One region of the Janthinobacterium sp. GW460-12-1-14-LB5 genome, then DNA from elsewhere that is predicted to be linked to it. Evidence: predicted binding sites of a transcription regulator. Region 1 holds the regulator's gene; each other region holds the start of a gene.
The links. Region 1 encodes FliA, which starts transcription of late flagellar genes. Its sites were predicted from a motif close to CTAAAGTTTNNNNNNNNNNNGCCGNTA; they were not measured.
Positions count from the first base shown of each region.

Region 2: the regulator FliA is predicted to act here: its motif matches at 1,465-1,491, upstream of AC07X6_RS06050 (DUF5610 domain-containing protein).
Region 3: the regulator FliA is predicted to act here: its motif matches at 1,484-1,510, upstream of AC07X6_RS06415 (flagellar protein FliT).

Region 1 covers NZ_JBWKYD010000020.1:75,883-79,155, reverse strand. Annotated here, with positions in the region: gene motD (flagellar motor protein MotD) at 1-637, opposite strand, end outside; gene AC07X6_RS20450 (flagellar motor protein) at 654-1,400, opposite strand; gene AC07X6_RS20445 (RNA polymerase sigma factor FliA) at 1,382-2,113, opposite strand; gene AC07X6_RS20440 (MinD/ParA family ATP-binding protein) at 2,158-3,021, opposite strand; gene flhF (flagellar biosynthesis GTPase FlhF) at 3,014-3,273, opposite strand, start outside.
Region 2 covers NZ_JBWKYD010000005.1:31,366-34,638, reverse strand. Annotated here, with positions in the region: gene AC07X6_RS06055 (GGDEF domain-containing protein) at 1-777, shown strand, start outside; gene AC07X6_RS06050 (DUF5610 domain-containing protein) at 779-1,393, opposite strand; gene sbcB (exodeoxyribonuclease I) at 1,552-3,000, shown strand; gene pyrF (orotidine-5'-phosphate decarboxylase) at 3,044-3,273, opposite strand, start outside.
Region 3 covers NZ_JBWKYD010000005.1:104,466-107,738, forward strand. Annotated here, with positions in the region: gene AC07X6_RS06410 (type IV pilus assembly protein FimV) at 1-727, shown strand, start outside; gene AC07X6_RS06415 (flagellar protein FliT) at 1,144-1,440, opposite strand; gene AC07X6_RS06420 (HDOD domain-containing protein) at 1,619-2,446, opposite strand; gene AC07X6_RS06425 (M13 family metallopeptidase) at 2,608-3,273, shown strand, end outside.

The DNA.
Region 1 (3,273 bases):
GGCCGACGGCCGTCAGGCGCGTGGCCTTGACGCCGCTGGCGATGAACAAACGCACGACGGCGCTGGCGCGCGCGGCCGACAGTTCCCAGTTCGAGGCAAAGGTCGAATTGCTGATCGGCTGGACGTCCGTATGCCCTTCCACCTGCACGTCGTGCGTGTCATCCTTGAGCAGCACGGCGACGGCGCGCAAGGCCTGGTCCGACTCCGCCGTCAAGCCCGCCGCGCCCGGGTCGAACAGCACGCTGGCGTTGATTTCCACGCTCACGCCGCGGCTCGTCTGCGTCACGCGCACCTTGCCTTCCTTCACCAGCGGCGCCAGGGTAGATGTGAGGTCCTGCGCCAGGCGCGTCATGTGTTCGCGCTCGCGGCGGATGGCTTCCGTGCGGCGTTTCAGGGCGGGGTTCGGCAGCGGAATCGCCTGCGGCGCTTCCATGATGATGGGCGGCGCGCCCTTTTCCAGGCTGAAGGCCTGGCCGATGGCGTTCTGGAAGACGCGGTATTTGCCTTCGTTGACTTGCGAAATCGCATACATGACGACGAAAAAGGCGAACAGCAGGGTGATGAAGTCGGCGTACGAGATCAGCCAGCGGTCCTGGTTGTCCGGTTCCTCGTCATACTTCCTGCGCGCGCGCCGCATCATGGTCAGTGCTCGCTCAGTGCTCGTGAAGCAGGCTGGCGACGCGCTCTTCGATGATGCGCGTATGGTCGCCCGTGGCGATGTCGTACAGCACGGCGGCCGTGATTTCATACTGCAGCACGCGGCGCGAGACGATGGCCTTGAGTTTATTGGCCACCGGCAGGAACAGCAGGTTGGCCAGGCCCACGCCATAAATCGTCGAGACGAAGGCCACGGCGATGCCGCTGCCCAGCTTGCTCGGGTCGGTGAGGTTTTCCATGACGTGGATCAAGCCCAGCACGGCGCCCAGGATGCCGATGGTGGGTGAATAGCCGGCCGCCGATTCCCACACCTTGACGGCCTGGCGCTCGGCCATTTCATAGGCGGAGATTTCCACGTCGAGCAGCTGGCGCAGCTTGTCGGGCGCGATGCCGTCGACGATCATGCGCAAGCCCTTGGCATTGAAACGGTCGGCCGTGTTTTCCATCAGCCGTTCGAGCGCCAGCGGGCCGTCGCGGCGCGCCGTCAGGCTCCATTGGCCGATGTCGCGCGCCAGCGCGGCCCGGGTGTCGGACGGCGGCAAGAACACCCAGCGCAGCATTTCCAGGCCGCGCACGAAGGTGCGCAGGCGCGTCTGCAGCAGCACGGCGCCGAAGGTGCCGACGATGACGATGGCGAAGGCGGCCGGCTGCAGCAGGGAGGCCATCTTGCCGCCTTCCAGTGCCTGGCCGACCAGCAGGCCCGCCAGCGCCAGCGCCAGCCCGATTACGCTGGACCAGTCCACGCCAGCTCCCTCAAGGTTGCGCGCAGGCGCGCGACGGCCTGGGTATGCAGCTGCGAGACGCGCGATTCCGATACGCCCATCACCGCGCCGATCTCCTTCAGGTTCAGCTCTTCTTCGTAATACAGGCCCATGAGTATTTTCTCGCGTGGCGGCAGCGCGTCGATGGCATCGATCACGGATTGCCGGAAATCGGTGTCGAGCAGGGAACGCAAGGGGTCGCTGCCCTCGTCCACGCAGTGGCGGTCGAGGAAGCTGTCATTGCCGTCCGGATCATGAAAGTCTTCGTAGTACACCAGCTGGTGGCCGCCGCCGTCGCCCAGCATTTCCTGGTAGTCGGCCAGCGACATTTTCAGCAGTTTCGCCACTTCCGACTCCGTCGGCGGGTGGCCCAGGCGCTGCTGCAGGATGCTCATCGCCTCTTCGATCTTGCGCATGTTCTGGCGCATGCTGCGCGGCAGCCAGTCGCTGGTGCGCAATTCGTCGAGCATGGCGCCGCGGATGCGCAGCACGGCATACGTCTCGAACTGCGCGCCATGCGTCTCTTCATAGCGGGTAATGGCATCGAGCAGGCCGATCATGCCGGCCTGGATCAGGTCATCGACCTCGACCGAAGGCGGCAATTTCGCCTTCATATGGTGCGCCAGACGCTTCACCAGCGGAATATGCTCCGTCAGCAAATAGTCCTTGTTCGATTTCCCTTTGACCGTGTACATAGGCTGCTTATTGTTTTAACTGCTATCGTGTGCGGATGATGGAATCAGGCGCTGAACTGGTGCGGGCTCCCCGTCTGGTACAAGGTACCGCCGAGCACCGGCGCCGCCGAACGGGCCAGCCGCTCGGCCAGACCGCGAAACGCCACCGAGGCGCCCGCCAGCGGAAACGCATCGACCACGCTGCGGCCCAGACGCGCCGCGCGGTGCAGATACTCATCGGCAGGCACCGACCCCATCGAGGTCAGCTTCACGGCCAGGTAACGGCTTGCCGCCTGCGCCATATTATCGTACACCACTTTTGCCTCGGATTCGGAAGCGCCGGTGACGAGAATGCCGAACGGACGGCGCCCCAGCTCCTGGCTCAGGCGCTTGATCAGGCAGTAGGCCGCCTTGATCGAGGTGGCGCTGGTCGACACTTGCACCACGATATCCGACGAAGCCATCAGCGGCACGGGGAAGCAGTCGCCCTCGTCGGCCACGACGCCGTCGACCAGCACGATGCCGCTCTGGCGCGCCAGCACCTCGAAAGTCTTGCCCAGGCGGCGCAGTTCATCCGCGCCCGCATAATCCATGCTGTCCATCAAATGGTTGCGCGCGCCCAGGCTGGCCACGCCGAAGCCTTGCGGCACCTGGTGGATGACCTGGTTCAAGCCGCACTGCTGGCGCGCCACGTCGCGCAGGCTGGCGCCGTGCGCCAGGCCCAGGCGCGATGCCACGCCATCGCTGCCGCCGCTGGCGTCGAGCAGCAGCACGTCATTGCCGCCGTAGACGAGCGAAGCGCCCAGGTTGACCAGCATGGCGCCCTTGTCGTCCTGCGGCGTGGCCGAGAGGAACGTCATGACGCGCGGCTGCGGGCCGGCCAGCATGCGGCGCAAGCCTTCGGCCTGGTCGAAATCGAAATTAGCCAAGGTGCACCCCGCGCGCTTCATTGTTGCGGGCGGCCGCCTGCGCCATCAGCAGCGGCAGTTCGGCATCGGAAAACTGCGTCGCCGCCGCATCGCGCTTGAGCTTGAAGGCGCGGTCGATCAGGTAGCCGCGGTCGGCCAGGTACAGGTCTTCCGGCACGCGCTGGCCGTTCGACACATAAAACAGGTTCAGCTTCTGGCGGATCACCACGTCGAGCACATTGCCGATCGAGGCCGCTTCATCGAGCTTGGTCA
Region 2 (3,273 bases), on a different contig from region 1:
GTGGCCGCCGACACCCACACGGGCATGGATGACGGCACCGTCAGCAAGGTCTTGCCCGGCGAAAGCGTGGGGGAACAGTCGGTGCTCGATGAAGCGAGCAACCTGGCCGCCATTTCCGCCCTGGAAGAAACCGATTTGCTGGTAATCGACGCGGCCATCGTCTGGGAATTGATCGAGCAATCGAACGGCCTGGCGCGCAACCTGCTGCGGCTGCTGTCCTTCCGCATCCGCGCCGCCAACGCCCTGCTGCGCCGCCGGCAGAAACTGGGCGAATTCTACCGCCAGCTGTCGATGGTCGACAGCCTGACGGGCTTGTACAACCGCGCCTGGCTCACTGATTTACTGCCGAACATGATCGTCACGGCCCACGCCAGCGGCTCGCCGCTGTCGCTGGTGATGATAGACCTCGACCATTTCAAGCGCTTCAACGACACCCACGGCCACCAGGCGGGCGACCAGGCGCTGCGCATCGCCGCGCAAGTGCTGGGCGCGGCCCTGCGGCCCACGGATTTTGCCGTGCGCTATGGTGGCGAGGAAATGATGGTGATCTTGCCCGATACCAACGAACACGTGGCCTTGCGCGTGGCCGAGCGCCTGTGCGAGCGCATGCAGCTCGCCGTCATCTTCGCCGACATGCGCAGCGCGCTGCCGCACATCACGGGTTCCTTCGGCGTGGCCAGCCTGGCGACCGGACAGGACGACGAAGCGCTGATCGCCGCGGCCGACGCGGCGCTGTATCGCGCCAAAGCATCGGGCCGCAACCGGGTCATGCTGTAGCTCAGGCAGCCTTGCTGTCGGCCGGCTTGGCGGCATCATCCTTCTTGCTGCTGTGGGCGGCGATGAAATCCGCGTAGCCCTTCTGCACCAGCTCATACGTCTTGTCGATATTGCCGGCGATATCGCCGTTCAGCACTTTCAAGCCGCCCAGGATGTCGCGCGCTTCCTTGAAGCCTTTTTCCATGCCGCCGCTGATGGTGTCCATGAACTTGGTCAGGGCCGTATCGTCGTCCATGCCGGGGTTCTGCTTCTTGTAGGCGTCGAAAAAACCCGTCGACAGCGAGACGATGCGGCTCGCCGTCGCTTCGGCGCTGTTGTCCTGCGAGGCGGCGTTCTGGATCGCGTCCTCGCCGTACTGGCCCTTCAGCGCTTCATTGATGTTGGTGATGGCTGTCTTGTACAGCAGCGCCAGCGGCTCGTTTTCCGAACCGATGGACACGTTCAGCGACGCCTGCATGATGGAAGCGTTCAATTGCAGCTTGGTGCGGTCATTGACGCTCATTTCAGCGTTGACGCCATCCTTTTGCTGGACTTTATCGTCCTTTCCGGCAACACCCGTACTGACGGAAGTCACGGAAGGGGTGGAATTGCCGCTTGCGGCGATGGGAATTGACACGATAGACCTCCTTGAACGGACAATGTATGCCACCATGCGGGAAACGCGATGATGACCATCCTCTCGTGTAGTATCGGCAGGTTTTCAGAAAACTGAAGCGGCGGCTTGTTTTTAGCGGCCCGGATAACCCATTCAGCAACATTAAGTTACGACCATCAATGACTAACCAGACCTTTCTTTGGCACGACTACGAAACCTTTGGCGCCCAGCCGCGCCGCGACCGCCCGGCCCAGTTCGCCGCCATCCGCACGGATGCGGATCTCAACGAGATCGGCGAGCCGATCATGTTGTATTGCCAGCCTGCCAATGATTTCCTGCCCGACCCGCAATCGTGCCTGATCACGGGCATCACGCCGCAGCAGTGTTTGCAGCTGGGCGTGCCCGAGCACCAGTTCGCCGCCACCATCGAAGCGGCCTTTTCGGAGCCGGGCACCATCGGCGTGGGCTACAACACCATCCGTTTCGACGATGAAGTCACGCGTTTCCTGTTCTGGCGCAATCTGATCGACCCGTATGCGCGCGAATGGAAGAACCATTGCGGCCGCTGGGACATCCTCGACGTCGTGCGCATGACGCACGCGCTGCGCCCGGAAGGCATTCAATGGCCGAAGCGCGACGATGGCCAGACCAGTTTTAAACTGGAACACTTGAGCAAGGCCAATGGCCTCGTCCACGAAGCGGCGCATGATGCGCTATCGGACGTGCGCGCCACCATCGCCCTGGCGCGCCTGATCAAGCAGAAGCAGCCGAAACTGTTCGAATTCTGCCTGGCCCTGCACAAGAAGGACCGGGTCGCCAGCGAAATGGGCATGCACCTGGCCGCCGGCGAGCGCCAGCCCTTCCTGCACGTGTCCGGCATGTTCCCGGCCGAACGCGGTTGCCTGGGCGTCGTCTGGCCGCTGGCCACGCACCCGAGCAACAAAAACGAGATCCTCGTCTGGGATTGCGCCTACGACCCGCGCGAACTGTTCGAACTGGACGCCGACACCATCCGCACGCGTTTATTCACGCGCAAGGAAGCCATGCCGGAAGGCATGACGCGCCTGCCCGTGAAAAGCGTGCATTTGAACAAGTCGCCCATGCTGGTGGGCAATTTAAAGACCCTGTCGCCCGCCATGGCCGCGCAATGGGGCATCGATCTGGACGCGGCGAAGGTCAACGCGCAATTCGCCGCCGCGGCGCCGAACATGGATGCCATCTGGGCCGAAGTCTTCCAGCGCCCGGGCGCCAATACGGCCCTGGACGTGGATGAGGATTTGTACAACGGTTTCGTCAGCAACGACGACCGCCGCCTGCTCGAATCCTTGCGCCGCGACACGCCGGCCAAGCTGGCCACGGCCCGCCCCTCGTTTGCCGACGAACGCTTGCAGGAATTGCTGTTCCGCTACCGCGCCCGCAATTTCCCGCAAACCCTGAGCGAAGCGGAAAGCCTGCGCTGGGAACAGCACCGCGCCGCCCGATTGTTCGACGGCGACGGCGGCGCCCGCACCATCGAAATGCTGTTTACGGAAATCGACGTGCTGTCGGAATCGGTCGATGAGCGGGGGGAAGAGATTCTTGGCGAACTCTACGATTATGCGGAGATCGTCGCCCCGCAAAGAGACTGAATGCAAAATGCCGGGCTAGCCCGGCATTTTGTATGCATGCAACTTAAACCGAACGGTGCTGATTGATCGCATCGCGCGTTTCAATCGCCACGCGGCGCGCCGCGTCGGCCCAGTCTTCGCCGTCCTGCGGCTTGGCGTAGATGATGGCGCGCGAGGAGCTGATCATCATGCCCATGCCGTTCGCCGTCTGGCCTGCGCCGACGGTGGCGGCGATGTCTCCGCCCTGGGCGCCGATGCCGGGCACCAGCAGCGGCATGTCGCCGACGATGGCGC
Region 3 (3,273 bases), on a different contig from region 1:
CGCTGCCGCCAGTGCGCCAGCCAGGCAAGCTGTTCCGGCGCCCGCGCCAGTGCCCGCGCTCATGCCTGTAGCGCCGCCGCGCGCCGTGGCCGGAGCGCCGCCGCCCGATGCTGCCGCGCTGGCGGCCCGCGCGCGCGCCGAGGGTCTGGTGCGTCCGGCCCGCGTGTTCGTGCCGCCGCCCGCCGCGCCTGCGCCAGCCGCTCCCGCGCTGCGTCCGCCGCCGTTGCGCCGCGCCACGGCGCCCGTGGCCGCCTGCGCGCCGCAGGCCGATGCCGGGCAGGCGGCAGCGTGCGTGGCGCTGGACGAGAAAAATACGGCCCTGAATGACAAGCTCGGCGAATTGGAGGGCAAGATCGGCGCCTTGCAAAAGGCGCTGGCGCTGCCTGCCGCCGCGGCCGTGCCGCCTGCTGCCGCGCCAGCCGTGGCGGAAGCGCCCCATGCCAAGCCCAAGCCCCTGCACGCGGCGCCGGCTGCCGACAAGGAAAAGAAGCCGGGTGGCAACGGCTTGCTGTGGCTCGGTGTCGGCACCTTGCTCTTCCTGCTGGTGACGGCGCTCATCGTGTATGCCGTGCGCAAGCGCAGGCAAGGGGCGGGGCCGGGCACGCCGTCGAAATACTGGGTTTTGCTGCGCAAGCCGTTCGGCCGCAGGAAGAAGGATGTGCCCGTGCTGACGGAAGCGGTGGAGGAGGAAGCGGCCGCGCCGGAAGCGGAGCCGTTCTCGCGTTAATGCCGCTGCAAGGCCGCACCCCAATTTGATATAAAAAAAGATATTGAAAAAATACATGGGAACGCTTGCCAATCACGTTGCCTGTTTCTTAAAGATGGTGCTATGATTAATTCAGTGGACTTGCTCTACGACAAAACAGCCCCAGCCTGGCGCAGTCACCAACGATAGTGTGGCGCGGCAAACAGGTGTAGCGTTGCATAAACGCCTGGGTCTGGAAGCGGTTCGCGATGCCGACGATGTGCTCGCGAACGCCGGATGCAACCGGCAGCGAGGCGACGCCAGGAGATACCTGGGGCTCGCCTTCCAAATTCCCCTCCTTGCTTTTTGGGCGCCGCAGATGGCGCGCTCCCTGGCACGGCGGCAGACGTAAAAAAAGCACCCTCGGGTGCTTTTATCGTTTCTGATGCGGCTGCTTCTTACATGCGGGCGCGCGATCCCGGCATGGCGTTCGACAGCTGCGTCATCCACGGTTCCGTGATGGCGCGGATTTCGCGGTCGTTTGCCAGGATTTGCTTGAGCAAATCGATCTTGCGCTGGCGCGAGGCGCCGGCCTGGGCAGGCATGCTGCCCGCCATGGTCGCGCTGGCGGCGCTGGCGCACTGGTTTTCCAGGGTATCCAAGCCATCCCAGTCGCTCGAACGTGCGGCCACGACCATTTTGTTGGTCATTCCTGCAATATTTTCATACATCGAGAGAACGTCGTTGGAGGTCATGAGCACACCCGTAACTAGTGAATGGATTACCGCTTGTCTAGATTAACGGCGGGTCCAACGGGAACTTGAGGGTGTTTTTGAAAAAAAAGTGAAAATAATTTGCCTGATTTTGGCGTGCCGCCGGAATCGCCCGCAAACCCGCATGGATGCTGGGGTGGCGATACCGGCAGCGGTGGATTTATTTGACGAGTTCTTCCAACCCTGCGCTCAGTTCGGCAGGCGGCGGCATCTTGTCGACCAGCACGGAGGGCGGTAAACCCAGCGCTTCAGCCACTTCATTCGGGTAGCAGGCGATGATTTCTTCATTGCTCAACGCATTTTCCTCGATGCGCGCGCGCCAGGCGGCCAGGTGGATGATGGCGGCCAGGCGGTTCAACGGCGCCTTGGCCAGCGGATCGGGAAAGGCGGCGATGGCCTCGGCAAAGGCGGGCGGAAACTTCCAGCGGCGCGCCAGTTCGGCGCCCACTTGCGCATAGTCATAGCCCAGCGATACCCGTTCCGCATCGAGCCGGCGCGCATCGAGCGGCGGTGCGATCTTGTCGAGCTGCATGGCTTGCTCGGGCATGACGGCATGGATCACCAGTTGTCCGATCGCATGCATCATGCCGATGGTGAACGCCAGGTCCTGGTTGTCACCCGTCTGCCTGGCGATCCAGCGGGCCGACACGGCGCTGTGCAGGCTGTAGCGCCAGAACTGCTGCAGATTCAGTCCGGGCACGGTCTTGAATCCGCTGACCAGGCCCGAGCTGATGACGAGGGTGCGCACGGTCACAAAACCGAGCATCAGCACGGCGTCTTCCACCGTGCCGATGCTGCGCGAGACGTGGTAATAGGCCGAATTGGCCAGCCGCAGCAGCTTGGCGCTCAGCACAGGATCCGCGCTCAGCTGGCGCGCGATGTCTTCGGTGGCACAGGCGGGGTTGTCGAAACTGCGCACCAGTTCATCGACGATCTTCGGGGCGGCGGGCAGGGCGTGGGGATGCTGGAACAGCGCTTCCAGTTGCATGGCAATCTCCTTGGCGTTCGCGCGGTACGGGGTCGTGCAACTATATGCTGATTTTTTGTCCGCATGCAAAAAAGTTCAGGAGCGGATTTTGGGCGGGAAACAGGCTATGATTTCAGCCCTGGTTTCAGCTCATTTTCAGCTATTTCATCGAAAGGATCGCCATGCACGGTTTGCGTTTTTCCTGGTCCCGGACGCCAGTCCAGGCCGCCATCGTCCTCGCCCTGGCCGGCGCCTCGCTGACCGGTTTTCCCGCCCAGGCGCATGGCCAGCAAGCGGCCGTGCCCGCTGCCGCGAAGACCTTGCCCGGCGACGATTTCTACGATTACGTGAATGGCGACTGGCTGCGCAGCACGGAAATTCCCGCCGACCGCAGCAGCTGGGGCTCGTTTGCCATCCTGTCCAACGCCACCAACGAACGCATCATCGGCCTCGTCGAAGGCCTGGCCGCTACGCCGCAGGCGGACGCGTCCGCGCGCCAGGTCAGTGATTTTTACCGTTCCTGGATGGATGAAGCGGCTATCGAAGCGAAAGGCTGGGCGCCGATCAAGCCCTTGTTGAGCAAGATCAATGGCATACGCGACCGGGCAGGGCTGGCCCGCGCGCTGGGCGAAAGCTTGCGCGCCGATGTCGATCCGCTCAACGCCACCAATTTTTATACGGAAAACCTGTTCGGCCTGTGGGTGGCGCAAGACTTGAACGACACCACGCGCAACGTGGCCTACCTGCTGCAAGGCGGGCTGGGTTTGCCCGACCGCGCCTTCTACCAGGGCGACAGCGCCCGCATGCAGGGCTTGCGCGCCGGCTACCAGGCGCATATCGCCGCCATG